Regions from separate parts of the Corynebacterium sp. NPDC104732 genome, predicted to be linked through region 1. Evidence: riboswitches for the same ligand, from Rfam matches in the RefSeq annotation. Region 1 holds a riboswitch; the other holds the start of a gene.
What was found. A riboswitch is a leader RNA that binds a small molecule or an ion and turns the genes downstream of it on or off. The one in region 1 is predicted to bind cobalamin.
Positions count from the first base shown of each region.

Region 2: linked by a shared signal. The riboswitch ahead of ACZ6ZO_RS07580 (energy-coupling factor ABC transporter permease) and the one ahead of metE (5-methyltetrahydropteroyltriglutamate--homocysteine S-methyltransferase) in region 1 are both predicted to bind cobalamin.

Region 1 covers NZ_JBVJNS010000001.1:84,994-100,928, reverse strand. The annotation lists gene meaB (methylmalonyl Co-A mutase-associated GTPase MeaB) at 1-657, shown strand, start outside; gene ACZ6ZO_RS00475 (HNH endonuclease signature motif containing protein) at 654-2,054, opposite strand; gene ACZ6ZO_RS00470 (cupin domain-containing protein) at 2,169-2,582, shown strand; gene ACZ6ZO_RS00465 (GNAT family N-acetyltransferase) at 2,585-3,157, opposite strand; gene ACZ6ZO_RS00460 (SDR family NAD(P)-dependent oxidoreductase) at 3,167-4,624, opposite strand; gene ACZ6ZO_RS00455 (DUF5129 domain-containing protein) at 4,648-6,102, shown strand; gene metE (5-methyltetrahydropteroyltriglutamate--homocysteine S-methyltransferase) at 6,099-8,354, opposite strand; cobalamin riboswitch at 8,386-8,531, opposite strand; tRNA gene ACZ6ZO_RS00445 (tRNA-Leu) at 8,961-9,046, opposite strand; gene ACZ6ZO_RS00440 (ABC transporter transmembrane domain-containing protein) at 9,153-10,721, shown strand; gene ACZ6ZO_RS00435 (ABC transporter ATP-binding protein) at 10,722-12,497, shown strand; gene ACZ6ZO_RS00430 (YbhB/YbcL family Raf kinase inhibitor-like protein) at 12,511-13,047, shown strand; gene ACZ6ZO_RS00425 (hypothetical protein) at 13,059-13,427, shown strand; gene ACZ6ZO_RS00420 (quinone-dependent dihydroorotate dehydrogenase) at 13,424-14,518, opposite strand; gene ACZ6ZO_RS00415 (NHL repeat-containing protein) at 14,531-15,628, opposite strand; gene ACZ6ZO_RS00410 (aldo/keto reductase) at 15,651-15,935, opposite strand, start outside.
Region 2 covers NZ_JBVJNS010000008.1:88,406-104,340, reverse strand. The annotation lists gene ACZ6ZO_RS07660 (hypothetical protein) at 1-64, shown strand, start outside; gene ACZ6ZO_RS07655 (hypothetical protein) at 70-336, opposite strand; gene mce (methylmalonyl-CoA epimerase) at 375-830, opposite strand; gene ACZ6ZO_RS07645 (thiamine-binding protein) at 873-1,172, shown strand; gene ACZ6ZO_RS07640 (co-chaperone YbbN) at 1,165-1,989, shown strand; gene ACZ6ZO_RS07635 (hypothetical protein) at 2,236-2,700, shown strand; gene ACZ6ZO_RS07630 (hypothetical protein) at 2,687-2,965, shown strand; gene ACZ6ZO_RS07625 (CPBP family intramembrane glutamic endopeptidase) at 2,978-3,646, opposite strand; gene glgB (1,4-alpha-glucan branching protein GlgB) at 3,840-5,957, opposite strand; gene ACZ6ZO_RS07615 (alpha-1,4-glucan--maltose-1-phosphate maltosyltransferase) at 5,959-7,962, opposite strand; gene ACZ6ZO_RS07610 (ABC transporter ATP-binding protein) at 8,012-8,881, shown strand; gene ACZ6ZO_RS07605 (NUDIX hydrolase) at 8,893-9,654, shown strand; gene ACZ6ZO_RS07600 (THUMP-like domain-containing protein) at 9,648-10,754, shown strand; gene ACZ6ZO_RS07595 (electron transfer flavoprotein subunit beta/FixA family protein) at 10,774-11,550, shown strand; gene ACZ6ZO_RS07590 (electron transfer flavoprotein subunit alpha/FixB family protein) at 11,547-12,413, shown strand; gene ACZ6ZO_RS07585 (cysteine desulfurase family protein) at 12,413-13,510, shown strand; cobalamin riboswitch at 13,510-13,716, shown strand; gene ACZ6ZO_RS07580 (energy-coupling factor ABC transporter permease) at 13,762-14,439, shown strand; gene ACZ6ZO_RS07575 (energy-coupling factor ABC transporter substrate-binding protein) at 14,441-14,743, shown strand; gene ACZ6ZO_RS07570 (CbiQ family ECF transporter T component) at 14,744-15,451, shown strand; gene ACZ6ZO_RS07565 (energy-coupling factor ABC transporter ATP-binding protein) at 15,439-15,935, shown strand, end outside.

The DNA of each region.
Region 1 (15,935 bases):
GAGGACAATGCGTTCATTCGTCCGTCGCCGTCCGCCGGCACCCTTGGAGGTGTGGCGAAGGCGACGCGGGAATCTATGGTGGTGTTCGAGGCCGCGGGATTTGACATCATCATCGTGGAGACCGTTGGTGTGGGCCAGTCCGAGGTGGCGGTGTCTCAGATGGTGGATGTGTTCTGTTTCCTTGCGCTCGCGGGCGCGGGAGACCAGCTCCAGGGCATTAAGAAGGGCGTGCTGGAGATGGCTGAGATCGTGGCCATCAATAAGGCCGACGGGCCGAACCTGAAACAGGCGAAGCGAGCTGCCCGCGAGCTGGCGGCTGCGATGCGGATGGTGCGTCCCGAGGATTCCTTGTGGCACCCACCAACAATCACCATGTCAGCTGTGGAGCATGAAGGGCTCGAGGAGTTCTGGGGTCACGTTCAGGAGCACCACAAGGTGATGCGTGAGTCCGGTCAGTTTGAGCATCGTCGCCGGGAACAACAGGTGGGTTGGATGTGGTCGATGGTGCATGAGACCTTGTTGCAGCGTCTCAACACTAACCCGGATGTGGTGGCAGCCCGTGAATCCGTGGAAACGCAACTACGGCACGGCGAGATTACTCCTACGCTGGCTGCGGAGGAGATCTTGCGTGCCTTTGATGGAGCTACTGGCGACTAGGCTGCTTGGGCGCAGTGCTGGCAGGTAGTTCCTGGTGGTGCCGCGCCGAAGAGTCGCATCATCTGTCCTGGGTTAAACCAGGTGTGGGGGCTGATATTGATGCGCGGTGTTCTGTGCGGGTCGATGTGTTTCGGGGGCCGCCACAGCAGGTGGCCTGTTTTGGAACAGTAGGTCCACCACTTGTCGGGGTCTTCCTGAGCATCGTCGGTGTTTCGGTGGGTGGCGTGTCCGATGAAGGTGAGATTGTCGCCGGCTGACCGTCCGCCGTACCGCCAGGCGCAAATGTGGTGGATTTCGCACATGGCTGCCGGCAGGTGAGAGCCCGGCGTCATGTCACCACCTTGGGCTGCGACGAGTCCGAGGTAGGCGTGGAGGTCTGCAGTTCGTTTGAATTTCCCGAGTTCGATCAGGTTGCCGGTGCCTTCTTCTAGGAGGGCAAGAAAGGCGTTTTTGTCAGCTCCGAGCCTAATCAGGTCGGGGATTGGCAGGAGAGTGCCTACGTCTGTCGCAACGGGCCCTGCAGCGTGGACGAGCTGTTCGATAGACATGGTGGCGACGACTGTCGAGCATCCTCTGGTGGGAGTCATAGCTCCACCCGGCCCCAGGGCGCATTTGAGTGCTGCGACAAGCGCGTCGTGACGGCGTTGCCCGGCGAAGCGGTCATCGTGGTCTTTTTCTCCAGCCGGGAGCAGGTCACCGGGGCCAGCGTAGTCAGCGAACAGCCTGCTCAGCAGGGCGTGGAGCTCCGGTGTTGCAGTGACGTAGAGGCTAGACATCAGGTCAGCGCCCTGGCGGGACAGTGTGGCGTCGCGAAGCTTGCGGCGGTTGTCGTCGGCTGGTTCAGAATCCGCGGCGAGTCCTTGAAGGATTTTTTGGCCAGCCGACCGGAGGTCGTCCGGAGCAAGCTCGGTGGCGAACCCTGCCATCATGGCTTCGACATGGGCGCGGACCTCGGCGGTGATGTCGTCGGGCAACGCCGCCATTGTCTTGGATATTTCTACAGCGGATTCGACGCCGAACAGCCCTTCACGCATTCCTTGTGCAGTATGCGGGTGCGCGGCCGGGGAGGTGTCGGGACTACCGAGAAACGGTGGCTTTTCAAAGACGTCCTCAGCGATGCGTAGGTAATTCCGTAGTTCGGCTCGGGAGAACCTCCCGACATGCCTGAGTTTGTTTGACCCTCCTGCCGTCCTCGGAAAAACCTCGCGTTCGTTGACTAGCTCCCGGAGGGCGTACAGGGTAGTAAGTTGGGCGAGTCGCTCTAGTTCGCGCGTAAGATCGAGAATCTGCCACAACTGTTCAGCATCCATGGCATGATGTTCGAGCACGTCAAAGGCTGCCCGTTGCGCCGCTATCGCGTCCACGAAGCCTTGCTTGACCTGCTCTAATGTGTTCATGGCCCCATTATAAAAATTGGGCCGGACACAACCGGAAGAAAACTAGCACACCTGTTCGAATGAAGTTTAAGTACAATGGGCACCATCTGCACCCAATAACAAAGGAGTTCAATCATGGCTGACCACGGCCCCAACCCTTATGTCCTGGATATCGAAAAGGCAACCACGGATAACGAGAATTTCCGTGACACCCTCTGGACCGGCAAGCACCTGCAGATGACTGTCATGAGCATCCCTGCCGGTGGCGAGATTGGCGCTGAAGTCCACGATGATCACGACCAGTTCCTCCGCGTCGAGGCTGGTAAGGGTCATGTGATGATCGGCGCCGACGAAAACAACCTCGACATTGATCAGGTCGTGGAGGACGACTGGGCTATCTTTGTCCCGGCCGGCAAGTGGCACAACGTGGTCAACGAAGGCGACGAGCCACTGAAGGTCTACTCAATCTACGCCGCCCCGGATCACCTCCCAGGCACCGTCCACGCCACCAAGGAGGACGCGGACAACGATCCGAACGAGCAGCACTAGGCTTATCGACGCAGTACCATCCCCATCTCTGTGACCTGCGGGTCAGTGGTGGGGATTTGCCGTGTTACAGAGAAACCGAACCTCTCATAGAGCCGCTGCGATCCCGGGGTGGTCGCTTCCAAGTAGACCAGCCCTGTAGCGCGCTCTAATCCGTGCCTGAGCAGCCTCGAACCGACACCTTTGCCCTGAGCTGCGGGAGAGACCGCCAGTGCGTAGAGATACCAGTGCGGTTCGGTGGGGTGGTAGGACATGGAGCGGGCGTCGCGAAGCAGCATGCGATAAGCGTCGCCACCATACATCGCGACGTAGCTAGGGAAGTGGAACCAGTGGTCGTCGTTTGGGAGATTCCAGCAAGCGGCGCCAACGAGTGTCGTGCCATCGAAGCACAGGTCCACGACGCCCTCGGGAACAAACTCCACTGCCAACTGGCGCTCGAAGATAGGGGCCATGTCTCCGGCGCGGTTTACCGGACCACATCCTTGAAAGTAGCTCCGAAATGCCGCATCGTCCGCGAATACCTCTGCCATCAACCGCGCAACGTGAGGAATATCCGAACGCTCAGCTTCACGAATCATAACCGCAGGCTACCACGGGTGCGGGCGGTAATCCTTTAGAAAGCAGCCGTAGAGGTCGACGCCATGTTCGCCTTGCACGATCGGATCGTACACGCGGGCGGCGCCATCTACCAGATCAAGTGGGGCGTGAAATCCTTCCCGCGCGAGGCGTTCTTTCACGGTGTGTGGGCGCTCGTCGGTGATCCAGCCGGTATCCACCGCCGTCATGAGGATGCCGTGTTCAAAGAGTTCCCCCGCTGCCGTGCGCGTGAGCATGTTGAGCGCTGCTTTGGACATGTTGGTGTGCGGGTGTCCTGGGCCTTTGTATCCCCGCCCGAACACTCCCTCCATCGCGGACACATTCACGATGTATTTTCGCCGGGCCGTGGCGGCCTCCAGCGCGGGGCGCAGCTCGTTCACGAGGATGAACGGGGCGGTCTGGTTGCACAGCTGCACCTCCAGCAGCTCAAGCGCATCCACATCGCCAACGACGGCCGACCAGGAGTTGGCGCTACCCAGATCTGGGATGAGGCCACCGGCGTCCACAGCGGTACCGTCGGCAATGCGCTCCAATGACGCTGCGCCACCTGACAGTGCCGCTAGCGCCAGCTCCTGGGCATGCGCGGTGCTCGTCCCGCCAGTGAGGGCAGCCGGGTGCAGTGCGGCGGTATCGCCTATGGACAACACCTTGACCTCGCTAGCCGGGCCTTCCAGTGGTGCGGATTCAGCTGCGACCAAGCCGGAATACGCGCCAGGTGAGCGCCGCACCGTTTGCGCGGCATTGTTAATGAGGATGTCAAGAGGCCCCGCCGCGACCACCGACGCCGCAAACTCACTCACAGCGACGGGGTTTCGCAGGTCAATGCCTACGATGTGGAGCCTGTCCAGCCAGTCTGCACTGTCACCGACCGCTGCGAACCGACGGGCCGCATCGCGCGGGAAACGGGTGGTGATGGTGAGGTCGGCGCCGTCGCGAAGCAGCTTGAGCGCAATATACATCCCGATCTTCGCCCGCCCGCCGGTGAGCACCGCCCGCCGGCCTGTGAGGTCTACCCGGGCGTCTCTGCGGGCCCGGTTGTCCGCTGCGCAGTCGGGGCACAGTTGGTGATGAAACGAATCGACCAGCGTGTACGGCTGTTTGCACACATAGCAGTTCTGCGATCGGTACAGCTTCCCGGCCCAACCATGTGGGGTGGCGACAGCTCCTCGTTCGAGAACGACGGGTTCGGAACCCGCGGGGCGCACGAGGATCCCGGCGGTTTCGTCGTCGATACGCTGCGGGTTGGCGGTGGCGGTGCGCGCGAGCACGGCAGCGTCTGCTTTACGACGCCGCTGCTTGGCCGCCGCCCGCCGCTGGCGCTTGACCTCCTTGAAAAGCTTTCCGACAGCCCGTTGCAGCGTCACAGAATCCGGGGAAGTGGGATCCAACGAGCCTGCTTCCTCAAGAACGCGGAGGCAGGTACGTAAATCAGCGGGGTCGATACTCATAGATTTAAGACTATAGTCGTGGCATGAGCGCATTATCACCGGCAAAGATTGCAGGGGCTGCCCTCGTCGCGGGACTCACACTAGGTACCGGCGCGGGCCTGGCCACGTTCCTATCCATCGACCCACCACAACGCGCTGACTACGCGATATCCGCTCCCACCCAGCGGGGGATAGCGAACACCCAAGTCCACGACCCTGACAATGTGCTGAGCGATGAAGACGAAGCGCGCATGCTGCGGGACGCCGAGCGCATCGAAGCACCCACCACGGTGCAACAACTCCACTACATCGTCTTCGCGCGCAACAAAGACAACGTCAATGACTCCGTCGAGAACTTCCTCCGTGACCACCACCCAGACCTCATCGGTGACGACCATTTCGCCGACGGCACCTTGTTTGTCGGGGTTGGGTTAAATCCGCGACAGGCGTTCGTTTTCGCAGGTGAAGACGTCGCTGATGTGCTCGATCTGCGGTCTGGCAACCACCTCGACGCGGCTGTCAACGCCATCAAGCCAGGAGTGAAGGACGGCAACATCCCTGCCGGGCTGTTCGCTGGGGCTAATGAAGCCTCCGACATTGCTGGCCTCGCCGAGGCTCGCTACGACAATGCTGTCGAGAACCGCGTCGGTGCTGGACTCGGTGCCGGGGTAGGGGTCGGTGGCGTCGCAGCTGCCGTCGTCGGTATCGGAGGGGCCGCACGTCGCAGCCGCGAAATGAAACTGGCCAAGGCCCGCGAAAACCTCGCCTTTATTTCAAAGGAGTACGGCTCCTTGGGGCAGCGCCTTGATGGCATCGACATCCGCGCCAATTCGCTCACCTCACCGCTCGCTCACGCCACGATGCGCGACGAATGGGCAGAGGTTCGCGATCGATTCCTGACCATGCACAGCCAAGTGGACAGCTTCGGCGGTCTCACTGCCTCCGACGAGCCGAAGCAGATCCTCGCCAACGCCGACCGAATCAACACCGCCGCCGAGACCGCACGGCAAGTAGGCACCGCGGAGCAGAACATCGATACAATTTTCCGCATCGAGCACGGCGACGTCGATGTTCGGCAGGTTGAGGCCACAGCCCTACGCTCCGACATTGTCGCAGCTCAAGCCGAGGTTAAGAATACCAACTCCGGGCTGTACCAGAGCCTAAGCCAAGCCCGCGCCACCGCTGACGCACTGGTAGATGAGCCCGCTGCCCCTGACTTCCTGGAGCGATACACCGGGCTGCTGAAGGATTACCAGGCAGCCCTCGCGGTACTAAAGGCTCAGCAGTTTAGCGATGCCAAAGAAGTGGAGCAGCTCCGAGCCCCCAAGGTCTACGAGCGTGACTACCGCCCGGGCTACGGCTACTCGGACTTCGTGCCGTTCTGGGCCATGCAAAGCTGGCACAACAACAACGTCGCTGCGCAGCAGTCCTCGTCGAGCAACACGAACACATCATTCAGCTCTGGGTTTTCCGGGGCAGGGGGCTCGTCTAGTTTCTAAACGCGCGCCTTGTGGGCAGCTTTTACCAGCACCTCTAGGCTGGCAGTCGTCTCCTCCCAGCCTCGGGTTTTGAGGCCACAGTCAGGATTGACCCAGAGCAGTTGGGGATCAATGGAATCGAGTGCTGCCTCTAGCAGTTGATCCACTTCCTCTTGGCGCGGCACACGAGGGGAGTGGATATCCCACACACCCGGACCAATGCCCATGTCAAAGCCGGATTCCTTGAGGGCTTTCAGCACTTGCATACCGTTACGGGCAGCTTCGATACTGGTAACGTCTGCGTCGAGGTCGCTAACTGTATCAATGAGTTCATTGAACTCGGAGTAGCACATGTGGGTGTGTATTTGAATATTGCTCGGTGCATCACCCGTAGCCAGACGGAAACTTCCCACGGCCCACTTAAGGTATGCAGCCTGCTTTTCTTTGCGTAGTGGCAGTAATTCTCGAATAGCCGGTTCATCGACCTGGATGATTACTGCACCCGCTGCAATGAGATCAGCTATTTCATCGCGTAGGGCAAGCGCTACCTGATCAGCGGTATCACCAAGCGGTTGGTCGTCCCGCACAAAGCTCCACGCCAGCATGGTGACCGGGCCGGTGAGCATGCCTTTCACTGGCTTGTCTGTGAGGCTTTGGGCCACATTGTACCACTGAACAGTCATTGGTTCGGTGCGTCGTACATCGCCGTAGATGATCGGAGGACGTACGCATCGGGAACCGTAGCTTTGCACCCAGCCGTGGCTAGTCGCAATATACCCCTGCAGTTGCTCACTAAAATACTGCACCATGTCGTTTCGCTCTGGCTCGCCATGAACTAGGACATCCAGCCCCAGTTTGCTCTGAGCCTCAATCACGGTGGAAATTTCGTCGACCATGGCTTGCTGGTACTCGGCGTCGGTAAGTTCTGCGACACGCCACTGCGCCCGGGCACGCCTAATCTCCTGCGTTTGTGGGAAAGAGCCGATAGTCGTCGTCGGAAGCGGTGGCAAGTCGAGAGTTGCGAGCTGCGTTTGCCGACGCTCCTCCCGCGATGCTCGTTGCCGATCAGCATCCGTTACTGCTGCAATTCGTTCCCGAACCTGAGCATCATGCGTCAACTCCGACTGCGCGCGATCCTGCAATGCCGTTCGCGCCGCTGCAAAAAACTCCGAGACATCTTCGCCCTGCAACGCTGCTGCAAGTGCAGCCACTTCGGCCACCTTTTCTTTACCAAAGGCTAGCCAATCTTGGATCTGCCCAAGATCCTCCTTATCAAGGCTATAAGGGACATGGAGGAGGGAGGCGCTGGTGGACACCGCGACTGGGCCTCGTGCAGCCAGTTGTTTCAGAGTGTCAAGTGCCTCATCAAGATTAGTACGCCACACATTGCGGCCGTCCACCACACCGGCAACCAGGAGTTCCTCACCAGTCCAATGCGGCAGCTCCGCCGAGCCGGCAACAAGATCAACACCGATTGCGGTGACCCCGGTTCCGCTGAGTGTCTCCACAGCCTGATCACCGTCTTCAAAATAGGTTTGAACCAGGATCTTCACTGCGGGCAGGCTACCCCCGAGAGTTTCATAGCCTGCTCGCACCCGGCTAAGCACCGCTGCCGGAAGATCAGTGACCAAAGCTGGCTCATCAATCTGCACCCATTCGACACCACTACCGCCAATACGCTTGAGGAGCTCACGGTAGATAGCGAACAGCTCCTCCAGATGATCAAGCGGATCAGATCCATCGGTGGTACGGGCAAGATTGAGATAGGTTAAAGGACCGATAATCACAGGTCGGACTGCAACGCCGAACTTGTCGATTTGATGCCGGAGATCGGCCAAGAACGCATCATCGTCTAGCGAAAAGACAGTATCAGCAGACAGCTCGGGCACAATGTAGTGGTAGTTAGTATCGAACCACTTAGTTAATGCCGACGCCGGAAAATCTACCGATCCCCGTGCTGTGGCAAAGTAACGATCGATAAAACTAGGCAGCGCGTCTCCTTCGTAATCCGCAATAGTGGATACGCGGTGGGGGAGGACTCCAAGTAGCGCCGTGGTGTCAAGTATCGCGTCATAGAACGATTTACCTGCAAAAGGAACCGCCTCGATTCCCGCAGCAAGCAAGTCAGCCGTGTAGGTGTCTGTGAGTTGCGTCGCCACCTCGGCTAGTTCATCGCCAGAGATTTTCTTGTTCCAGTAGCCTTCAAGGGCTTTTTTCAATTCACGATTAGGGCCAATTCGTGGCACACCAGCAATGGTCGCGTGGAAGGTCATAATTCTCTTGATCCTCGTCAGTCGAATTTGTCGGACAAATAACCCAGCGGCAGGTAATCGGACTTAACACGAAGAGTCTGGGAGACAACCACAGAGTTTTTCGATGCATACCGTTGCGGGACAGCTCCGGATTCTCACCGGATTCCCCTGCTTTTTACCGCACAATCTCCACACGTTCCCTAACAGGGGTGATGTGGCGCATTGTGTTGCAAAACACTGGTGAAGCAAATTAGAACACTAGACAGCTTAGTCTGTCAAATGTGGGGTGCTTGGTTTGCAGATCTACACACAACGGGACCCACATTCAGAGCCAACTATCAGAGTGCGCCTTGTTATGCCGGAAAACCGGGAATGCCATCTCCAACGCAAGATCGATCACCCCCCACAAAACCCGGGAAGCGTTCCCCGGGTTTTGGCGATTTTTCAGGCTTCACACCTGCTATTTCACTGATTTCGGCCCAAGATCCGGGGAATGCTTCCCGGGTTTTAGCAAGAAACTTCGGGGCCATGACGGGTAAAGTGACAACACAAAAGCGCCGCCCGGGCACACATTTTGCTACTTAACGCAAAAACCCCAGTTCCGAAGAACTGGGGTTTTAAAAACTGTGCCCGAGGGGGGACTTGAACCCCCACGTCCATTAGTAGGACACTAGCACCTCAAGCTAGCGCGTCTGCCATTCCGCCACCCGGGCTGGGTGTTTGTCAGCCTCTCGGCTGGGCACTCGTAAACAATAGCCCGACTAGACTTGAATTAACAAATCAGCAGGTTAATTGCACTTTGTGGTAGGTTTGTCTGTCATGTTCACCCATCCGTCGAAAGTGCCGCCACGTATGCGGTCATGGGCGTGGTTTGTTCCGGAGCACCCACCGGAAGCTGCTCCCATTCTGTCTGGCCAACAGCGTGGTTTTCAGGTTGCGTTAACGGCTCTCGGGAGCCACCGCCGGGCCGTTATTGCCCTGGCCATCGCGTGGTTCTCGTCATCGATGATGTCCGCACTGATTTCTCGGATCGTGGGTTTCGCCGTGGACAAGGTGGTACCCTTTGCAGACATCACGCTGCTAGTTTCTTCCGTCACGGCAATCGTGCTCACGATGACGATCATGTTCTTCGTCGACGCAACAGGTGATTCGCTCACCACGCTTTCCATCAGCCGGGTGGCGCACGACATGCGGTTGGAGCTGGTGCAGCGACTCGTGAGGGGACACAGTTCTAAAACCCCGGGCGAGATCCTCAACACTGTTGACGAGGATGCCCAACAGGTGGGGGATGTTAAGCAGATCCTCAACTTCCCGCTAGTGATGGTGGGCTATCTAGCGTCGACCATTATCATCGTCGCGCAGTTTTCGTGGCAGCTCGCATCGCTGATGTTCCTCGGCGGTGTCGGCACTGCGGTTGCAAGCTATTTCACTGGTAAAGCGATCGCGAAGATTTCGCGGTCTCGTCGCGCCGCCGAGGCTGCGTCAATTTCGCTGGCGACGGATTACGCCCAGGGCTCCCGGGTGCTCAAGGGGTTGGGCGCGGTGGAACGAGCCGAGGAAAAATTCACCCAGAAAGCAACGGACGCGCTCAGCCTGATGCTCGACGACGCCCGGATCTTCGCGCTCACCAACTTCCTCCGTCAGCTCATCCCGTTGCTAGCGAACATCGCAGTGTTGGGATGCGCGGGCTGGTTCGCAGTGCGAGGAAGCATCACTCCCGGTGAGTTCTTCACGGTGACGCTGGTAGCACCCCCAGCGCTAACGGTAATGGGTTTTGCATTGGGGTTCCTCACCGACTACTGGGCACGCGCCGTCGCTAGCTCAGGCCGGGTGCTGGAGCTGGCCGAGACCACTGCCATCACCGCGCAGCATGGCGACCTCATCACTCCGACACGCACCGGTCTCGAAGTGTGGCTAACGGACACTCCAGCGGCCCGCGACGCGGCACGGAGCGAGCTCGCCACCATGGCCGCCATCCAAGTGCCACACAGCGCAAACATCTTCGAGGGCACGCTCGCGGACAACATTGATCCGACCGGCTCTGCCACCAAGGTCAAGGAAGCACTCGAGGCCGCGGCCTGCGAGGACATCATCCGACGCCTCGGTGGATTCAGCCCGAATGGTGAGCTGCCGGAAGCTGCGATTGGCGAGGCCGGACTGAACCTGTCTGGCGGCCAGCGCCAACGAGTAGCTCTCGCACGCGTCCTGGCGCTCGACCCCGACGTGCTCGTCCTCGATGACCCAACAACCGGCCTGGACGCCGTCACGTTGGACAACGTCGCCTGCGCCACGAAACAGCTGCGGGAAGGAAAACTCACCATTGTTTTGACCACGTCCCGCGGTTGGGTGAGCGTGGCCGATCGGATCGTGAAGAAAGGGGAGCGATAGATGGCAGATTTCCAGCATCCGGCGTCGTTAAACGAGTGCGGCCGTTATCTCGGCAGCCTCCCGTCCCGCCCGAGGCGCTCCTGGTGGCTGCTGGCCACAGTCGTGTTCGCCGTGACGCTCACCGCCATGATGGGCACCTCCGTGGCGATCGGCAAGCTTGTCGACGCCATCACCGGCCGCTCCTTACCCCTCATCGGGACCGGGACGAACGCATACGTGTGGCTCATGGCGCTCATTGCGCTCGGGCTGACGCTGGAAGCTGCTGGCCGCGCGCTCGCCCAGTGGGTAATGCTCTCTCGCGCCCGACGACTCAGCGTTGACCTGCGCATTTCTGCTATGTCAGCGACGCTGCGGGCACCCATTCCTACCATCATGGAGCTGGGTACCGGCAACGTGATTTCACGGCTGACCAAGGACATTGACACCGCAATCCGCATGGTCAACGCCATTGGCTCGCGGGTGGTCATCACCGCGCTGATGTTCCCCTTCACCTTCGTTTCCCTCGCGTTCGTACATTGGAGCTACTGCATCGCGTTTGTTGGTGTGGGCCTGCTGCTGTATCCCGTCGCGGTACGTAACATCGCGCTGCTTCCAGCTGCCTCAAACAAGGTCGCCGACGCCGACGCAACGCGCAACAACCAGCTGCTGGACACCATCCGTGGCCTGCCGACGCTGCGGGCCCTGGGGCTAGAGGAGTGGGCGCACAACCGCTTGCAGCGTTCCTCGTGGAATGCGGTGAATACCACGGCCGCCCGCGAACCCCTGTTCAATAGGCTGACGATGCACGGAACAGCTGCCTACGCGCTGCTCGTGCTCAGCGGCCTCCTGCTGTCCACGCTCCTGGTCCACCGCGAAGCCTTGACCATCGGGGAGGCAACCACCGCGATGCTGTTGATCTCCCGCATGGAAGTGCACCTGTTCAACGTGATGTATTTCTCCGGCGAGATCCAAAACGCCTTGACCTGCCTGGGGCGCGCGGTAGCCCTGGCTCAGCTGCGCACCACCTCTGAAGCCAGTGACCCCGCACCGATCGACGCCTGCCCTGATGTCGAGATCCGAGACCTCGAATTTTGCTATCCCGGTGGCGCGCCCGTTCTGTCCGACATCACCATCACGTTCCGCGGCGGCACCACCACCGCACTCGTCGGTGCTTCCGGTGCCGGGAAATCCACGCTTGCGGGGCTGATCGCCGGATTGCAACGGCCAACAACCGGCCAGATCCTGGTCGGCGGCGTCGATACGGCCAGCGTCCCCGACAACTGGACCGCCCGCCACGTGGCCCTCATCAGCCAGGAAGTGCACCTGTTCGCCGGCACGCTTGCCGACGACCTCCGCCTCGCCGCCCCAAGTGCCTCCGATTCCCAACTGCTCGAGGCCTTGGAAAAAGTGGGTCTGATTCCAGGAACCACACATTGGCACCGCTGGCTCCCGGCAGGGCTCGATACCAAGGTCGGTGCCGGAGCTGAAGAACTCTCTCCCGAGGTACAGCAGCAGATTTCGCTGGCGCGCATGATCTTGCTCGACCCACCAGTGCTCATTATGGATGAGGCCACCGCCGAAGCCGGCAGTGACAACGCCCGAGCTTTGGAACAGGCAGCCACGAAGGTGGCGCGCGGTCGCACCTCACTCGTGGTGGCGCACCGGCTGGATCAAGCCCGAGTTGCGGATCGGATCATTGTGATGGAGCAGGGCCGGATCATCGAGGACGGCACCCACGACAGCTTGCTCGCGCTGGGTGGAAAATACGCACAGCTGTATGAGAAGTGGGAATCTTAGGTATAAGGGAAGTATGACTTCCTACATTGATTCTCGTTTTCCCGGCCCTGATCCTTACGCACCTCTAGGGGATAAACCCAGCTTCCCCTTGAGCTCCTCCGACTTCGTTGACGGTGGCACCTTCAAACCTGAGCAGCTCGGCGGCAACGATGTCTCGCCTCAGCTGCAGTGGTCTGATCTGCCTGAAGGCACCAAATCTCTCGCCATCACCTGCTTCGACCCAGACGCGCCGACTGCTTCTGGTTTCTGGCACTGGGCAGTATTCAACATCCCCGCCACCGTCACCGAGGTTCCCTCGGGTGCTGGCGATGAAACCCTGGGTGGAATCGAAGGCGTCGTCACCCTCAAGGGTGATTCCGGTAAGCGCGGCTACTACGGTCCCCAGCCACCAGCAGGCCACGCGCCGCACCGCTACCTGTTTGCTGTCCACGCCCTGGATGTGGAGAAGCTCGACATCCCTGAGGATGCTACCCCCACGGTGCTGGGCTTCAATCTGTACTTCCACACCCTCGGGCGCGCTATTACGTGGGGCTGGCACGAAAACCACTAAGATCACCCGCTATGAGTGATCTTCCCGTCGCCATCCGCTTCGGCGGAGCTTTCGTCGCCATCGCCATCGTCTTAGCGATCTTCACCTTCGTGGCTGTGGTCACGGAGGGTTTCCTGGTGCCATTCCAGGTCACACCGCGTTTTCTTCTCATCGTGGTGGCCGGGGCACTCGTCGGAGGCTTTGGCATGGCGGCTCCCGGACAGCCACGCTCCGTATGGAGCGTGTTCGCGCTTGCTGTGGCGCTATTGCTCGTCGTGGGTGGCCGGTTCATTCCAAATGAGCCGCTATATGTGATGGAGCAGTGGTGGTTGCCTGCCTACGCCATCGCAGCCCTGCTGTGTAGCCTGGTCCTACGCCGAGCAGCTATCCCACGTAGCTAGAACTTCTGACAGCCCACGGCCTCGGAGATATTACTGAACCCGTGTTCCCGCAGCCTCGCTGCGATTCCCAGGTGGATGTCGCGGATCCAATCCGGACCACCGTAGATGAACGGGGTGTAGCCCTGCAGCAGCGTTGCACCGGAGGCGATGCGTTTCCAAGCCTCCTCCGGGGTGGTGATGCCACCAACCGAGATCAGCACCAGCTGAGATCCCACCCGCGCGTACAACCGTTGCAGCACCTCCAGGGATCGTGCTGCGACTGGGGCTCCGGAGATACCGCCGGCGCCCATTGCCGTTACCTCAGCAGCTGGCGTCGTTAATCCGTCCCGGGAAATAGTGGTGTTAGTGGCCACGATGCCAGCAAGCCCCAACTCCACCGCGAGGTCAGCGACGGCGTCCACGTCCTCGTCGGACAGGTCCGGCGCGATCTTCACCAGCACAGGAGACGTGGTGGATTCCAGCACCGCGGTCAAGATCGGTCGCAAAGATTCCACCGCTTGCAGGTCCCTTAGCCCCGGGGTGTTTGGGGAGGAGACGTTGACCACCAAGAAATCCGCAAGGTCACCCAGCAGGGACGCGGAAGCGCAATAGTCCGCCACCGCTTCCTCAGCGGGCACAACCTTAGTCTTGCCGATATTGATACCGATGACGTCCTTCGACGACCGCTGCCGCAGCTGCTCTGCAGCAAAAGCGGCGCCACGGTTGTTAAAACCCATCCGGTTCAAAATCGCCTTGTCCGCAGGCAAGCGGAACAGGCGAGGAGTCGGGTTGCCCGGCTGGGCCTGTGCCGTCACGGTCCCGAGTTCGGCGTAACCGAACCCCAGGGGCGCCCAGGCGTCGGCGCAGGTGGCATTCTTATCGAATCCAGCTGCCAACCCCAGTGGACGAGGAAACTCCACCCCGAACACGGTCTGCGCCAGGATCGGGTCATGGACTGGCAGCACTTTGTTCAGCGCGCGATTAACCGGGGTGGCTTTGTGCAACAGCCCGAGTGCCTGCGCCATGAGGATGTGAATGCGTTCGGGGCGCAGGCGGAACATCTGTTTCAGTGCGAAGTTGTAGCCGGCGGTACGCAGCGGGTGAGCGGTCATCGAAAACAGTCCTTAGAGTTGCTTGTCCACGTCGGTGGCCGGGATGTACTGCAGCCCAGCGCCGGAATCGGAAAGTGCGTAGATGTTGCCGTCCGTGTCAATGGTCATGCTACGAACATTGGCCACGGAGTCCACAGCGCCCTGGAGTTCAGGGACGCCAGAGGAGATCTTAAAGGCTTGAATCTTGTTGGTCGCATTCGAAGATACCCAGGCGAGCTTGCGCTTGGCGTCCCACGCCACGGCCCACGGCGAGGGGTCGGTGCTGACGGTCTGGTGCAGCATCAAGATGTCGTCGTCGGTGTAGACGCCCAATTGGTGGCCCAAGGTATCCGAGGCTAGGAACAGGCCTTCTTCGCCTGCGGCGATGGAGCCGACGCCCACTCCCATGCGCAGCGCACCACCCGGACGATTATTGCTAAAGTCCACGCCCTGGATAACGGTCTTTTCCCGTTCGATGAACACCACACCGTCACGGGTGCCAGACACTGCGCTGGAGACCATCTCGTCCGCCTTGCGGGAGGTCGAGATTTTCTTGGAGCCCGATCCACTAAACACCACAACATCCGGTTGGTTCGAACTACCGCCGATCACCTCACCGGTGGTGGTCAGCGCTGCGGAGGTGAACTCCATGTCCGCCCGGCGGGTGTCTTTAAAAGATGGGTTCTTCGCATCGATGAGGTAGATGGTTCCACCGCCCGCGCCGTCCACGGGCTTCGGGCACGGCAGCACGAAGGTATCCCCGGTAACGGAAACGTCGCCGCAGGCCTTGATGATGTCCATCTCCTTGTAAGAGTTGGTCCGCAGCTGGTCGATCGTGCCGATAGCGATTTTCTCCGCGGCACGCACGAGGAAGATGTCACCGGATAGTTCGATGTCGGTGGCTTTATCAAAGGGGGCCTCCAGACGCAGCACTTCACCTGCGGGGTGCTCCGATGCGGGCGACTGCGCCGGGGTAGCACCTCCCAGGGCGCCGGACACCGTTTGATTATTGGCGGCTTGCTCCTGGGCTTGTTTCTGTGGATCTTCCACGCCTGGTGGGGTGCACGAGGTCAACAAGGTGGAAACCACCGCGACGGCGGCGATGAGGGAGCTACGCTGGGATTTCTTCACGCCTAACAAGGTTACCAGAGGGTTACCGAGCCGAAACCTCATCTAGCGCCTCGACGATCGCCGTCGGCAGGACCACCGAGGCTGCACGCAGGACATCTGGCAACTGCGCAGCGTCGCTCACACCTACCAGGGTGGACGATACCCCCGGTCGCCCCTGCGACCAGGCCAGTGCCGCGGTGACCGGAGAGATGCCGAGCCCCGTCGCGGCGGTACCCAACGCTTCCACCACGCGACTGCTGTGCGGATCGAGCCGACCAAACACCGCGGCGTCCGTCGGCTGGGCGCCGTCGCGGTATTTGCCTGTCAG
Region 2 (15,935 bases), on a different contig from region 1:
ACCCGGGCGGGAACATGATCGTCGACACTGGCACAAGCCGTGCTGGCACCGGGAATGCGCGTAGGAAAACTAAATCCCTAAGTTCACCCTGATGCCGAATATTCCGAACACCAGAAACATTAACAGGATGTCGATCCACGGCGCGACGAGTGCTAGGGCTGCGATCGTAAACTGGCGCTTTTTGACGGCCACGACTACGGCCATGCACCCGAGAATCACGGCGGAAATCGCTCGAAACCCGTCATTACCCTGAAACGGTTCGGAGGAAACGAGCGCAGCGACGAGGAAAGACGAGATGAGCGTGAATCTACTCAGCATGTCGGGCCAGGATTTCATGAGAGTATTCTTTCGGCCAATCAGAACCAGAAATTCGGCTACTTAACTGGTTCCGTAATCTCCAGCAGAACGCCGCCAGCATCCTTCGGGTGCACGAAGTTGATGCGTGCGCCGCCGGTGCCGATCTTTGGCTCTGGGTAGAGCAGGCGGACGCCTTGGGCGCGCAGGTGCTCGGAGAGTGCGTCCATGTTGTTGGTGCGCAGGCACATCTGCTGCAGGCCTGGGCCTTTCTTGTCGATGAACTTGGCGATGGTGGACTCTTCGTTCAGTGGGGCGAGGAGCTGGATCATGCCGTCGCGCTCGGTCTTGTCCTTAGGGCCGATCATGGCTTCGCGGACGCCTTGTTCTTCGTTGACTTCTTCGTGGTGGTTGACCCAGCCGAATGCGGTGCGGTAGAACTCGACGGCTGCATCGAAGTCTGGGACAGCGATGCCGACGTGGTCGAGGCAGGTGACGTACTCGTGTGGGATTTCGATTGCTGCAATATCAGACATGACATCAAGTTTAGTCCCGGGCAGATCGCTATGCTGGAAAACATGATTATTGCGTTTTCTGTTGCCCCCGCGGTGACTAATGAGTCTGCTGACATGGCTGATGCTGTCGCTGAGGCTGTGCGGGTGGTCCGCGAGTCTGGCCTTCCGAATGAGACGAATGCCATGTTCACGCTTATTGAGGGGGAGTGGGATGAGGTGATGGGCGTCGTGAAGCGTGCTACTGACGCTGTGCTCGCGGTGAGCCCGCGCGCCTCCCTCGTGCTTAAGGCGGACATTCGGCCTGGTTATGAGGGGCAGCTGATGCGGAAGGTGGCGGCAGTAGAAGAGCGTCTCCGTGGCTAATTTCGTTGATCTGGCAGAGGTAAAGGCCCGCGCGGAGGCCAAGCAGGCCGCCACAGGTGGGGACGTCGCGACCGCGACCACGCTCACGCAGGAGAATTTTGAGGCGACCATCGGCCTGTCCATGAAAGTGCCGGTGGTGGTGCTGGTGGGTACCGCGCGCAGCCAGGACTCAGAAGAGCTGCGGCACAACCTATCGACGCTCGCCGCGCAGGCAGGCCGCAAGTGGCTCTTCGCTTACGTCGACGCCGACACCACACCCCAGATCGCGCAAGCGTTCGGTATTCAGGGGCTGCCGACCGTCATTGCACTTGCCGACGGCCGTCCCCTAGCGAATTTCCAGGGTGGTCAACCCCTGGAAGCGCTGCAACAGTGGACAGCGGCCGTGGTCGGGGCCGCGAAACTACCCGGCCTTGGGGAGCAGGAAGAAGATCCCCGCCTGGTAGAGGCTGCCGCGTTGCTGGACTCGGGCGAGTTCGAGGCGGCTATCAAGGCCTACGAAGCGATCCTGGCCAAGGAACCCGCCAACAAGGAAGCAAAAGCTGCCCTCGACAACGCGAAACTCGTATCCCGACTCGCCACCGCTGAAGGTGACCCCGTCGCAGAAGCTGCAGCCGACCCTACCAACGTGGACAAGCAGCTGGGCGCGGCTGATCGGGAAATCGCGGTGGGGAAAGTGGAAGAAGCATTTGACCGTCTCATCGAGCTGTTGCCAGATGAGACGGTCAAAAAGCGCCTATTAGAGCTGTACTCCGTATTCGAGCCTGGCGATCAGCGCGTGAAGGCCGCGCGGACCAAGATGGCGATGAAGCTGTTTTAGTAGGTGCTTAGCGCCGTTGATAGGCTGCCTGTAGATGTCAACGGTCGGTTTGGTCGGTGCGGAATTCTTCCATAACTGGTCTAGGGGTCATTAATAACTGAAAAGCTGGTATATGGTGATGTCAATTATAATGTCAGTTATGGTCTGAGTAGTGATGTATACCAAATAGCCCAAAAGGGGTACTTATGAGAAAAAGTTCTCGCATCGTTGCTGGTGCTAGCATTAGCGGCGACACCGTCAGTTTCCGTGGCTAATGAAATAGACCCAGGGGTTATGCAGACCGCTTCAACATTCGATCTCACTCCGCAGGGAAAAGAAGCTCTGGCACTAATCGAAGCCGAGCTTCAAGCGCTCGAGGGGATGACACCAGAAGAGATCGAGCGAATTGCTTCCGACAGCACGGCCCCGCAGTCATATGGGATTCCCTTGCCGGGACCAACCGCGATTATTGGTTGCGTCCTCAATGCGGGTTGGGTATTTCGTAACGGTTCTGATTCCCAGCGCATATATACTCAGCTTGCTGACATTGTGATTGGCTGCGTAGGTATTCCACTTGGGAGCCATGCCACTTTGCTTGTCGCGAAGCAAAACTGGAAATATCGCCAAAAGATAGCTGCAGCGCTAGCTTTAACAGGAATCTCCGCCGCTTGGTTTGGATTTGCTTGCTTCAACAGCAGCCAATTTTACTTTGGCCTGGGTGTGGTTCTTTGAGCGTCACTTCCATGAACTGCCGGAGATGATGCCGATCCCCATTGCGCTGTGTGTTGTTTCTGGCCTGTGGCTTTCACTTAATCAACTTACGGCACAAGATTTCGCACCAGTGACGTCCAGCATTGCTGTATTAGTGTCACTGGCAATCATTGTGGCGCTCGTAAGTGGTGTGAGAAATTTCTGGGGGATCGAGGTTATGGTTGCTGCGGGGGCAATCGTGACATTGTCGCTAGCAAAAAGCGCCAAAATTTCCAGGCATATCTAAAAACAAAGTGTTTTAGCGAGGCAGGAACTGTAGCAGGCTGACGCCAAAAATGTCACCAAGCATATGGGCGATTACCAGCGGGTATATGTTCTTATTTGTCATTTTCTTCCACACGAGGTAGAAAATTGGCCCCACAATAACGCCAATGCAAAGCGCAATGAAAGCGCCCATATAGATGTGGAAAGAAAACCGGACAATAAGGGAGTAAATAAAAGCAACGCGCTGGTATTTGGGGGCAACCGAAAGGCATACGCCGAGGAAGAAAAGCTCTTCATAGAGGCCGTTGAAAAGGGAGTACACGACCAGGGTGGGGTCTGTGAGGTTGGCCCATGGGCCCCAGGAGTTCTCGGCCGCGGCCACATCAGTAGTTACTTCGCCGCCCGTCGGCGCCAGGTAGTACTGGCCGGAAAGGGCAAGGTCCATGCAGAGCCCAATCAGGGCGAACGCTAGGAGAGCGATGAAGGTGCCCCGCACCGAGGGGCGTAGGATCCACTGCCGGAAATTAAATCCCCTCAGATATAGGTAGCCGAGGGCAATCAACAGCAGCGGGACCTGGGTCGCTAGGGCGACGAGATTGTCGTTGGAGGAAAACTCCGGAACTGCGTCTGTGGCAGCGTTCATGGGTTCCGCGGAACGCTGCACAAAACTAGCAGCTGCGGCATAAATGGACGTGCCCCACATGATAGCGGTGACGGCTGCGATATCCCACCATCTCAGGTGATCGAGCCGCCCCCGGTTTTGGTTAATGCTTATAAAAGCCAGCCGTTTTATTTTGGTCTCCTAACTAAGGGTTTTCGTTGCTTATTTTCCCAAAATTATACTGCCGGACATGTAACCGACGAAAACGGCTAAAGCCAAGCACTAAACCAGCTACCTACCCGTCCCAGCGGTACCACTGTGCGGACATCGCCGGAATATGCAGTGTGACGCAGTGCGGGTACCCGTCCCAGTGGCCGTTATCTGCCCACACCGAGAACGGCAGCTCATTTCCGGCGCCTTCATAGACGGAATCGTCGGTGTTGACCACGCGCGTCCAGGTGCCGCCATGTGGCACACCGAGGGTGTAATTCGGTTGGGAGGTGCCACCGAGGTTGAATACACACAGGTAGGTTTGTCCGTCGCTGCCGTAGCGCGCGAAAGCGAGGATGTTGTTCGCTGCGTCATCGCCCTTGATCCAGGAAAAGCCCTCCGGCGTGGTGTCCTGCGAGAACAGAGCCGGGGAATCCTGGTAGACCAGGTTGAGGTCGCGCACCAGGCGGTGGATACCGCGGTGGTATTCGGACTCCCAGCCCTCCAAGTTGTGCCAGTCGAGCGAGTGAGCCTCCGTCCACTCCGCAGCCTGGGCAAACTCTTGTCCCTGGAAGAGCAGCTTCTTGCCGGGGTGAGACCACATGTAAGCAAAGAGGGTGCGCACGCCGGCAGCCTTGTTCCACGCATCTCCCGGCATACGGGTCCAGAGCGAGCCCTTACCGTGGACCACCTCATCGTGGGAGATCGGCAAACAGAAGTTTTCGCTGAACTGGTACACCATGGAGAAGGTGATCTCACCGTGGTGGTAGCTGCGGTGGATCGGATCCTTAGAGAAGTACTCCAGAGTGTCGTTCATCCACCCCATGTTCCACTTCAGGGAGAATCCCAGCCCGCCGGTCGATGTCGGGGCGGTCACTCCTGGCCAAGACGTGGATTCCTCGGCGATGGTCAACACCCCTGGGTGAAGCTTGTGCACCGTGGCGTTCATTTCCTGCAGTAACTGGACAGCCTCTAGGTTCTCTCGGCCACCATACTGGTTTGGTGCCCACTCGCCCTCGTTACGGGAGTAGTCGAGGTACAGCATGGATGCCACGGCATCCACGCGTAGACCGTCGAAGTGGAACTCTTCCAGCCAGTACAGTGCGTTGGCAACCAGGAAGTTGCGGACCTCAGCGCGGCCGAAATCGAAGACGAAGGTGCCCCAATCCTTTTGTTCGCCGCGGCGCCAGTCGGGGTGCTCGTAGAGCGCGCGCCCGTCAAAGCGGGCCAGTGCCCAGTCGTCCTTAGGGAAGTGGGCAGGGACCCAGTCGACGATGACACCGATGCCGCGAGCGTGGAAGGCGTCGATAAGCGCCTTCAGCTGGTCCGGGGTGCCCCAGCGCGCGGTGGGGGCATAGTAGCCGGACACCTGGTAGCCCCAAGAACCGCCGAAGGGGTGCTCGGAAACGGGCATGAACTCGACGTGGGTGAAGCCTTGCTCGGCCACGTAGTCGACAAGCTCGGTAGCCATGTCCTCGTAGGAAAGACCTTGCTTCCAGGAACCGAGGTGCACCTCGTAGACGCTCATCGGCTTGTCTGAGATATCAGCGCGGGCGGCCAGCCAGTCGGAATCCTGCCACTCGTAGGACGAGGACGTGACGATGGACCCGGTGTGCGGAGGAATCTCCGTGCGGCGCGCCAGCGGGTCGGCCTTATCGCGGCGATGGCCCTCTGGCGTCTGGATCGCGTACTTGTACACTGTGCCTTCATCAAGGCCAGGGATGAACAGCTCCCACACACCGGAGGAACCCAGGGACCGCATCGGGTGCTGGGAGGCATTCCAACCATTGAAATCGCCGACTACCGCCACACCAATAGCATTCGGAGCCCACACCGCGAATGACGTGCCTCGGACCCCATCGATCTCGCGGACGTGCGAGCCGAGGGCCTCCCAGAGCCGCTCATGGCGGCCCTCAGAAATGAGGTAAATATCGATTTCCCCCAGAGTCGGCAGGAAGGAATACGGGTCGCGGGTCACCACGGTTGCCTCTGGCCAGGTGATCTCGAGCTCGTAAGTGCCCTCCGGCACGGCGCCTTCGAAAATGTCATTTCCGACGGGGGCGAGTTCGTGGGACACGCCGTCGATAAGCGCGGCGACCTTGGTGGCGCCGATCTGACGGGTCCGAACTACGCCGTCGTGACGCCCGTACTGGGAGTGCGGGTCGTGATGCCGGCAATGCAGCAGGCGGTCTAGGTCAGTCATATCAGCTCCTGTACTCAGTTACTTCGCGCCAGGCGAGGGCCTCGCGCCGCTCTTCCGGGACCTCAGGCAGCACAAAAATGTGCGCGACGTCGTCCCACGGGCGCAGTTCCACATAATTGTCGGAACCCCACGTGTAGCTGGCGCCGGTCACCAGATCATGCACCGGGAAGGTGCCGGTGACACCGAGTTTAGTCAGATCAAGACGCACCGTGGCCCCTTGAGCATTGAAAGAATCAAGGTTCACAACCACGAGGATGCAGTTGCCCGTCAAGGCGTCCACCTTGGAGTAGGCAAGGATCTGATCGTTGTCAGTGTCGTGGAAGTGAATGTTACGCAACTGCTGCAGCGCAGGCTGCTCCCGGCGGATCCGGTTCAGCAGCGTAATGAAGCTCTCCAGGGAGTTCTCGCCGTACACGCGGGGGCGCAGCTCGTATTTTTCCGAATCGAGGTACTCCTCGGATCCTTCCTTCACCGGGACACTCTCGAACAGCTCGTAGCCGGAGTACACGCCCCACAGCGGGGACATGGTGGCTGCCAGCACGGCGCGGATCGCGAACATACCTGGACCACCCTTCTGCAGGGATTCATGCAGAATGTCCGGGGTGTTTACGAACAGGTTCGGGCGGGAGATGTCCGCCATGTTCGCGATCTCAGTGGCGAACTCCGTCAGCTCCCTCTTGGAGGTCTGCCAGGTGAAGTAAGTGTAAGACTGGGAGAAACCAGCCTTGGCCAGGCCGTACAGTCGTGGCCGTCGGGTGAAGGCCTCTGCCAAGAAAATCACCTCTGGGTGATCGACGTGAACGGTATCGATCAGCCACTCCCAGAAGTTCGCTGGCTTGGTGTGCGGGTTGTCCACTCGGAACGTGGTCACGCCCCGGTTGACCCAGAACAGCACCACCCGCAGAATTTCCTCATAAATGCCCTTTTGGTCATTGTCGAAGTTCAGCGGGTAAATGTCCTGGTACTTTTTTGGTGGGTTCTCGGCGTAGGCGATGGTGCCGTCGGGAAGCACCGTGAACCACTCTGGGTGCTCCGCCGCCCACGGGTGGTCGGGCGCGCACTGCAACGCCAGGTCCAGCGCGATTTCGATGTCCAGCTCGCGGGCGCGAGCGATCAGCGCGTCAAAGTCCTCGAGGGTGCCGAGCTTCGGGTGGACGGCGTCATGGCCGCCATCCTTGGAGCCAATGGCCCACGGGGATCCGACGTCCGTGGCCGATGGGGTCAGGGTGTTGTTGCGGCCCTTGCGGTTGATCTCGCCGATCGGGTGGATAGGTGGGAAGTAGACGGTGTCAAAGCCCATTCGCTTCACGCGGTCCAGCTCGGCAGCAGCGGTGGCGAAAGTGCCGTGCACGGGCTTGCCATCCGCATCCCAGCCACCAGTGGAACGCGGGAAGAACTCATACCACGAGCTCACGAGCGCCTTGCGACGCTCCACCCGCACAGTGCTCGTCTGGCCACGGGTCAGCAGATCCCGCAGCGGATGCATGCTCAGGATGCTGGAGACCTCTTTGCTAAAGGCCGGTGCTACGCGGGCCCGCAGATCACCGGTGGAGCGCAAGGAATCAGCGACGTCCTGCAGGGTCTCCCGGTGCTGCTGTGGTGCACCGGCAGCCACCCGCTCGAAAAGCTGGGCGCCGATCTCGATATCATTAGCCAACTCGGCTTCGCTCTGTCCAGCCTCGATTTTCGCCGTGACATTGTGCTTCCATGTGGCGATCGGATCGCTCCACACATCGACGCGGATGGTCCAATCGCCCGGAACATCGGGAACGAAAATCCCATGCACCTGGTCGGGGTCCTCGCCACGGGACATGATGGTACGCATCGTCTTTGCAGCAACAGCGGAATTCTCTGGCCCCTTGACGTTGAGAGTTGCGGAGATCACGTCGTGACCCTCGCGCCACGCCAGTGCGAACACTGGGATCACTTCGCCAACTACCGCTTTGGAAGGGGCCCCGCCGGCCACGTTAGGGCGTACGTCGTCGATGCCGAGTCGTCCGGTCATCACAAATCCTTTCGCGCTTGTACAGTACTCAGTCCAGAGTAGGTGAGCAGTGTCGATCGCACACGGCAACCCAGTTGTGATCCATGATGGTGGGGTGAGCGAATACAACCCAGATTTGATCATTGACTTTGCCGACGTCACCTTTGTGCGGAATAACCGCACGTTGCTGGGGCCACTGTCCTGGCAGGTTGAGCTTGACGAGCGGTGGGTGATCATTGGTCCAAACGGTGCGGGCAAGACCACCCTCATGCGCTTAGCGGGCGCCGAAGAATACCCGTCCGGGGGTAGCGCCCACATCATGGGGGAGCGCGTCGGCAAGACCGACATGCGCGACCTGCGCACCATGATCGGTGTCTCCTCCGCTGCGCTCGGCAGCCGCATCCCCAAGGACGAGACGGTAGAGGACTTGGTGGTGTCCGCCGCCTACGCCATCCTGGGGCGCTGGCGCGAAGAATACGACCAGATGGACTTCGATCAAGCCATGGACATCCTGGAGCGCGTCGGTGCGATGCACCTAACCAAACGAACCTGGGGCACGCTTTCGGAAGGCGAACGCAAACGCGTGCTGATCGCCCGCGCGCTCATGACCAACCCGGAGCTGCTGCTTCTCGACGAACCGGGTGCCGGACTCGACTTGGGCGGTAGGGAAGACCTGGTGGGGTATCTCGGGGAACTTGCCCTGGACGCGGATGCGCCCGCCATTGTCATGATCACCCACCACGTGGAAGAAATCCCATTCGGATTCACGCACGCGATGCTGCTGGACGAGGGGAAGATCGTCGCTCAAGGACTCATTGATGATGTGTTGACGAGCGAAAACCTGACCACGACTTTCCACCAGCAGATTCAGGTGGATCGCATCGACGGCCGATACTTTGCCCGCCGAATCCGTGGGCGGGGTCGCCACCGGGCGGGCTAGAATCGCTAGCTATGGAAGGAATCCGTGGCGCCAAGCTCGCAGCAACAGTGCTCCTCGTCCGCGACAGCGCACTCGGCATGGAAGTGTACGTGCAGGAGCGCGTCGCTGAGATGCCCACGTTCCCCAACACCACCGTTTTCCCCGGTGGTGTGCTCGATGAACGAGACCTCGGTGACGGCGATGGGGTGGAGGCGCAGCGGTGGAGCACACTGCTGCAGATCGAGCCAGCCATCGCGCACGGCCTGGTGATGGCTGCCGTCCGGGAAGTATTCGAGGAAACCGGAATCCTCCTAGCCCGGCACCGCACCGGCGAGCTGGTCTCTGACGCCGTGCAGTACCACTACGCCCGTCCACTACTGGAAAACCACGAACTGGCCTTCACCGATTTCCTCCACGACAACGAACTGACTGTGGCCACAGACCTGCTTTACCCCTTCGCTCGTTGGGTGGGGCCGGGGCCAGTGGCACCGAAGTTTGATGCCTTCTCTTTCGTGGCCCAAGCACCGCTCGGGCAAATGCCAGACGGCGCCACCCGGGAAGCAGCCTCCACCGGATGGTTCCTGCCCTCCGTGATCTTGGGTGGTTGGAAAACTGGGCTGCTGCGCCTGGTTATTCCAACCTGGGCGCAGCTGACCGCCCTCACCGAGTTCCACACCGTGGCGGATTTGGAAGCCTCCCTCATCAACGTGGATATGACGCCGATCATCGGAGACCCCGACGACCCGTTCTTCGATGAATTTTTTCTCTACGGAGACCTGCCGGAGCGATTTTGATCAACCTCGACGAAGCCCGCTACCTCACCTCACGCACCATCGACCCCTGCCCGGAAACCGACCCATTCAAGCGGGCCACGCTGCTTAAGAAAGAACACGGCGAGTTCTCCCGCGCCGTCGCTGAGCTCCTTGATGCCCGCGCAGGCGGGAAACTTCCGACCCACTGGTACGCCGACAGCGACAGCGCCCAGCAAGCCACCCCGCTTCCCGTGGCCCAGGTGAGATTCGACCGAATCCGTGAGATTCTCGGCAGCCCCCGCGTCCACGACGTCACCTGCTCCATCGGCACCGAAGGATCCGCGGCGGCCGGACTTGAGTACTTCGGTTCAGACCTGTCGCTGCCACGCCTGACCATGGCTAGAGCCAACGTAACCGGCCACTTTTTCCAGGCCGACGCCCTGCGCCCGCCCATGACCGCCGATGTGGTCATCGCCGATCCCGCCCGGCGGGCTGGCGGCCGACGCATCACCGCGCCGAAGGACCTGATCCCGCCCCTGCCTGACCTGCTGGCGGCCATTTCCGGGGAGGCAGCCATCAAGTGCGCCCCCGGGATCGATTACACCGCCTGGGAGGGGCTGGTCTCCGTGGTCAGCGTCGACGGCGGGGTCAAGGAAGCGTGCCTTTACACTCCGGGGCTGGCTGGCGGGATCACCCGGGAGGCCGTGGTGATTCGGGGCAGTGGCGTCGATAAGCTCAGCGATGCCCTCCCGGCCGCTGACGAACTCGCCGCGCCGCACGGCACCTACCTTATTGACCCCGACGGCGCGATCGTGCGCGCCGGGCTCGTGCGCCAGTTCGCGGTGCGGGAGGGGCTGTGGATGCTGGACGAGCGCATTGCGTACCTCACCGGCGACCGGATTCCGGAAGGCTACACCGGGTTCCCGATCCTGGAACAGGTGCCGCTGAAGAAATTGAAGAGTGCTCTCGCGTCGTATCAGCCGGGCTCGCTGGAGATTTTGGTGCGTGGGGTGGACATTGATCCGGATGCGCTGCGCAAGAAATTGCGGCCGCGTGGGGAGCGTCCGATGGCCGTCGTGGTGACGCGGATCGGGTCCCAGGGGGTGGCGTTCATCTGTGGGGCGCGCGGGGTAGGATCGTAAAAAACGAAACGGAGGAACGATGCCCGCTATTGTGGTCCTGGTAAAGAATGTGCCGGACACCTGGTCAACAAAGACACTGAATGAGGACTTCACCCTCCACCGCGAGGGCGTCGATGAGGTTATCGACGAAATCAACGAATACGCCGTGGAGCAGGCACTACGCATCCGCGAAGCGAACCCCGGATACGAGGTAATCGCACTATCCGCTGGCCCATTCCGGGCGCAGGAGGCGCTGCGGAAGGCGCTCGCGATGGGGGCGGACAAGGCCGTGCTGCTTTCCGACGCCGCCCTTGCCGGATCCGACGTGCTCGGCACGGCGTGGGCCCTGACCAGCGCGATCAATACTCTGGGTGATGTCCAGCTGATCGTCGCCGGGAACGCCTCGTCCGACGGCGCGATGGGGGCGCTGCCGGGGATCCTCGCGGAGTACCGTCAGATTCCATCGCTCACGAACCTGTCCTCCGTTGCCGTAGCCGACGGCATGGTCTCGGGAGTCAAGGAAGCCCCAGAAGGCTCCTACCAGCTGCAGGCGTCGTTGCCGGCGCTGATCTCTGTGACAGAAAAGACGGACAAGCCGCGGTTCCCTAATTTCAAGGGCATCATGGCTGCAAAGAAAGCCGACATTGCCGTGCTCACCCTGGCGGAAGTGGGGGTCGACCCTTCGCAAGTGGGACTGGCCAACGCCGCAACGGCTGTCACCGCAGCTGAGCCACGCCCGGAGCGCGACGGTGGGGAAATGGTGTACACCGACGGTGCAGAGCGCATCTACCAGTTCATTCAGGAGGCCATCAAGTGACGTACGTACTCGCAGCAGGGTCCCACACCCTGGAACTGATCGCGGCTGCCCAGGTGCTGGGCGATGTCACCGTCGTGTCCTTTGACGAGGAACAGTACCCCGCCAACATTGTCCGCTGCTCCGCCGAGGGGCGCGTAGTGATGCCGGCGGTGGATGCGCTGTCCATGCTCGCGGCCCAGAACCCGCAGCCGATCGTGCTGCTCGCGGACTCCGTGGGCAACGAGATCGCCGGTCGTCTCGCTGCCCGTCTCGCCTCCGGCGTGCTCACCAACGTGGTGGGCATCAACGCGGACCGTACCGCGCAACTGTCCATCTTCGGCGACACCATCTCCGGCACCGCAGCGGTGGGTGGCACCAGCCCGATCTACACCATCCGCCCCGGCTCTGTCACCCCGGTACACCCCGGTTCCGGTGCGGTGACCACCATGGAACTCCCAGCAGCTGGCGTTATGGATGCTCAAGTAACTGGCTTCACCCCGGCTGTTGAGGGGGAGCGCCCTGAACTGGCGACCGCTAAGGTCGTGGTGTCTGGTGGGCGCGGCGTCGGCGAGAGTGGCTTCGCAGAGTACGTTGAGCCGCTTGCCGACGCCCTGGGCGGCGCCGTGGGTGCCACCCGCGACGCGGTCGACGACGGCCAGTACCCAGCTCAGTACCAGGTGGGACAAACCGGTGTGACGGTGTCGCCAGATCTGTACATCGCGCTCGGTATCTCGGGAGCCATCCAGCACACCTCGGGTATGCAGACCTCGAAGAAGATCATCGCTGTGAACAACGACGAAGACGCCCCGATCTTTAAGATCGCCGACCTCGGTGTCGTCGGCGACGTGGAAGACATCATCCCTGAGCTGCTGAAGAAGTTCTAGTGTATTTCGACCACGCGGCCACCACGCCGATCCGCCAGGTAGCGCGAGATGCCTGGCTAGCGGCCTCCGAGTTTCTCAACCCCGCCGGCCAGTACGCGGCGGGGAGGGCGGCGAACCGGGCGTTATCCGAGGCCCGGGAAGCGGTGGCCTCCCTGCTGGACTGCGAGCCGATCGAAGTCATTTTCACTGGTTCCGGTACTGAGGCCGACAACCTGGCCATTCAGGGCCTGTTTCGGCAGTCGGAGCTTAGCCGCGTGGTCTCCACCGAGATCGAACACCCGGCGGTGCTAGAAACCGTGGCGGCCCTCGGCGCGGACGTTCAGATGCTGCCACTTGCCGACGGGCGGGTCTCCTCCTTCGAGCCGCTGTCCGAACCCGCCGCACTGGCGACCTGCATGTGGGCGAACAACGAAACCGGCATCATCCAGCCGGTCCACGAGTTAGTCCAGGCAGCAGGCCAGACTCCCGTGCACGTGGACGCGGTGCAAGCGGTGGGACACATTCCGGTGTCCTTTGCTTCGCTTGGCGCTACAACGCTGGCTGCCTCCGCGCACAAGTTCGGCGGACCGAGGGGCGTCGGCATTTTGTTGGCGCGCCGCTCCGGGGTGGCGCCCACCCTGTTCGGTGGTGGGCAGCAGCGCGGCATTCGCCCTGGCACCGTCGACGTGGCGGGTGCGGTAGCGACCGCGGCGGCCCTGCGTGAGGCTGTTGCAGAGATCGAAACGGAACGGGCGCGGCTGTCGGAGCTGCGCGATCGACTCCGCGCCGGCATCGAGCTTATCGACGGCGCGGTGATCCATTCCACGGGCGATCTCCTGCCCGGGCACCTGCTTGTCTCTTTCCCCGGAGCCGAGGGCGATAGCCTCATCATGCTGCTGGACATGCTCGGCGTGGCGGCGTCTACCGGATCGGCCTGCGCGAGCGGTGTGAACCGGGCGAGCCATGTGCTGCTTGCCATGGGGGTGCCGGAGGATGTAGCACGCGGCGCGCTGCGGCTGACCCTTGGACGGACAACCACGCCGGAGGAGGTTGAGTTTTTGCTCGCCCACTTGGGGGGAGTGGTCCGCCAAGCCCGAGAAGCGGGAATGGCCATCTGATAATCTGAAACCGCTGCAATGTACGGGAATGCCGGTGAGAATCCGGCAGCGGTCCTCGTCACTGTGTTGCTTCTTGAGGCAGGTAACTTCATGCCTGTCGGCGCTGCGCGCGTTCACTGTCTGTTGACAGAACGGGTGGGAAGGACGGGCGCGAGGCAAGAGCGTTGGAGCTAAGCCAGGAGACCGATTGCAGCTGCTTACTCGTATAGGTTCGCGAGATGGACGGACCTAAAGTTGGAAAGAAGATTGTCATGCATATTGCCGAGGGCTTTCTCCCCGTCGAGCATTGCGTAGCCTGGGGAGCTGCTGCTACCCCATTTGTTGTTTACGGTGCTTACGCAGTCAACAAGCAGATCAAGGAACGACCAGAAACCGGCATGCTGTTGGGTGCTGCTGGCGCTTTCACTTTCGTGCTGAGTGCGCTGAAAATCCCATCAGTGACCGGTTCCTCCTCTCACCCCACGGGCACTGGCCTGGGGGCGGTGCTCTTCAAACCGCCGGTGATGGCCTTCATCGGCACCATCGTCCTGCTGTTCCAAGCTATATTGCTGGCGCACGGCGGCCTCACGACCCTGGGGGCGAACGTCTTTTCCATGGCCATCGTTGGCCCGTGGGTGGCGTACGCGGTGTGGAAGCTCCTGGGATCCAAATCCCCTGAGCTGGCCATGTTCTTCGCTGCATTCCTCGGCAACTTTGCCACGTACTGCGTTACTGCGCTGCAGCTGGCGGCAGCCCACCACGCTGCTGGTTTCGCAAACGCTGCCGGGACCTTCCTGGCGCTCTACGCACCAACTCAGGTGCCACTGTCCATCGTGGAAGGCATCGTATCCGTGTTGATCTTCCGCAGCCTGCGACAGATCGCGAAGAAGGAACTGACGGTTTTGGGCATCCCAGTTGCTGCCCCGAAGCGAGAGATGGTGGCAGCCTAAAATGAAGAACCTAGTTTTGGTCATCGTGGCCGGCGTTCTGATCATGTTCCCGATGTTCTTCAATTTCGGTGACCCGGACGCTGAAGAACAATTCGTGGGCACCGACGCGGGTGCGGAAACCTTGGTGGAAGAGGCTAACCCTGATTATGAACCATGGTTCGAATCTGTTGCTGGTGAACTGCCAGGAGAAGTGGAGTCCGGCCGGTTCGCGCTGCAAGCTGGTCTTGGTGCTGGCCTGCTCGGTTATGTCCTCGGTGTGTTCCGTGGCCGTACCCAGCGTGCTGAGGAATCTGCTGCTGTCTAAATGAATGCCCTGGAACTAGCCGCTGCTAGGAGCCGCTGGGCGCACGTGAATGTGGGCGAAAAAAGCCTGCTCATCGTACTGCTGTTTATTGCGATCTCGGTTTCCGGTATCAAACTCGCAGTGATCGCCGCTATCACCTTGGTGATGGCGGTCGCTGCTGGGATCAACTGGAAACTGTACCTGGGTCTGGTCGGGGCCCCGGCGACGTTCATCGCGCTGGGCCTCGGCCCGCTCATTTTCTCCATTACCTCCGGCGGGTTGATCATGGTCCCAGGAGGGGTGGCGCACGCCGGTGAGGTGTTGGCTAGGTCCGTGGTGGGCATGGCTATCACCGTGTTGTTTGCGCTGACCACCCCGATGTCCGAGATCCTCATGTTCGCGCGTCGTCGGCACCTTCCGGAGTCGCTCGTGCACGTCACGGGCCTGATATACCGCCTGGTGGGTGCCCTGGTGGTGACGGCGAAGACGATGTGGGAGGCCCAGGCCGCCCGGCTCGGGCATAGCAGTACCCGCCGGTGGGTGGGTTCGGTTGCGGGCCAAGCAGCGTCGCTATTTGTGCTGTCCTTTGCCAGGGCTCGGGCGCTGCAAGAAGGATTGGAACTGCGGGCGGATCCCACCGCGATGAAAGTGCGTACTGTGGCGCGCCCCGTGAACTGGCTCCGTGCCTGCGGCGCCGTGATTGTGATGAGTTTATTATGTCTGTTCTAGAGACCCGTGACCTGACTTTTTCCCACGATCAGCCTGTGCTGAACGGGGTCGACCTAGCCGTGGTAGCGGGGGAACGCCTCGCGATCCTCGGTGCGAATGGCTCCGGGAAGTCCACGCTGCTCAAGCTGTTAGCGGGGGCGTGGCAGCCTCAATCTGGCACGGTTTTGCTCGATGACACGCCGATGGAGTACACCAGGCGCGGCCGGGACCATGTGCGCCGCAATGTGCAGCTTGTGCTGCAGGAACCCGATGAACAAATCTTCGCCACCACGGTTGCGGAGGACGTGTCTTTCGGCCCCGTGAACATGGGATTGGAGGAGTCGGACGTCGATAAGCGCGTGCGTGAGGCGCTGGCCACCTGCGAAATCACTGGCCTTGCTGACCGCGTCCCCCACCAGCTTTCCTACGGCCAACGCAAACTCGTGGCGCTGGCCGGTGCGCTGGCGATGCAGCCACGCGTCCTCCTTCTCGACGAGCCGACCGC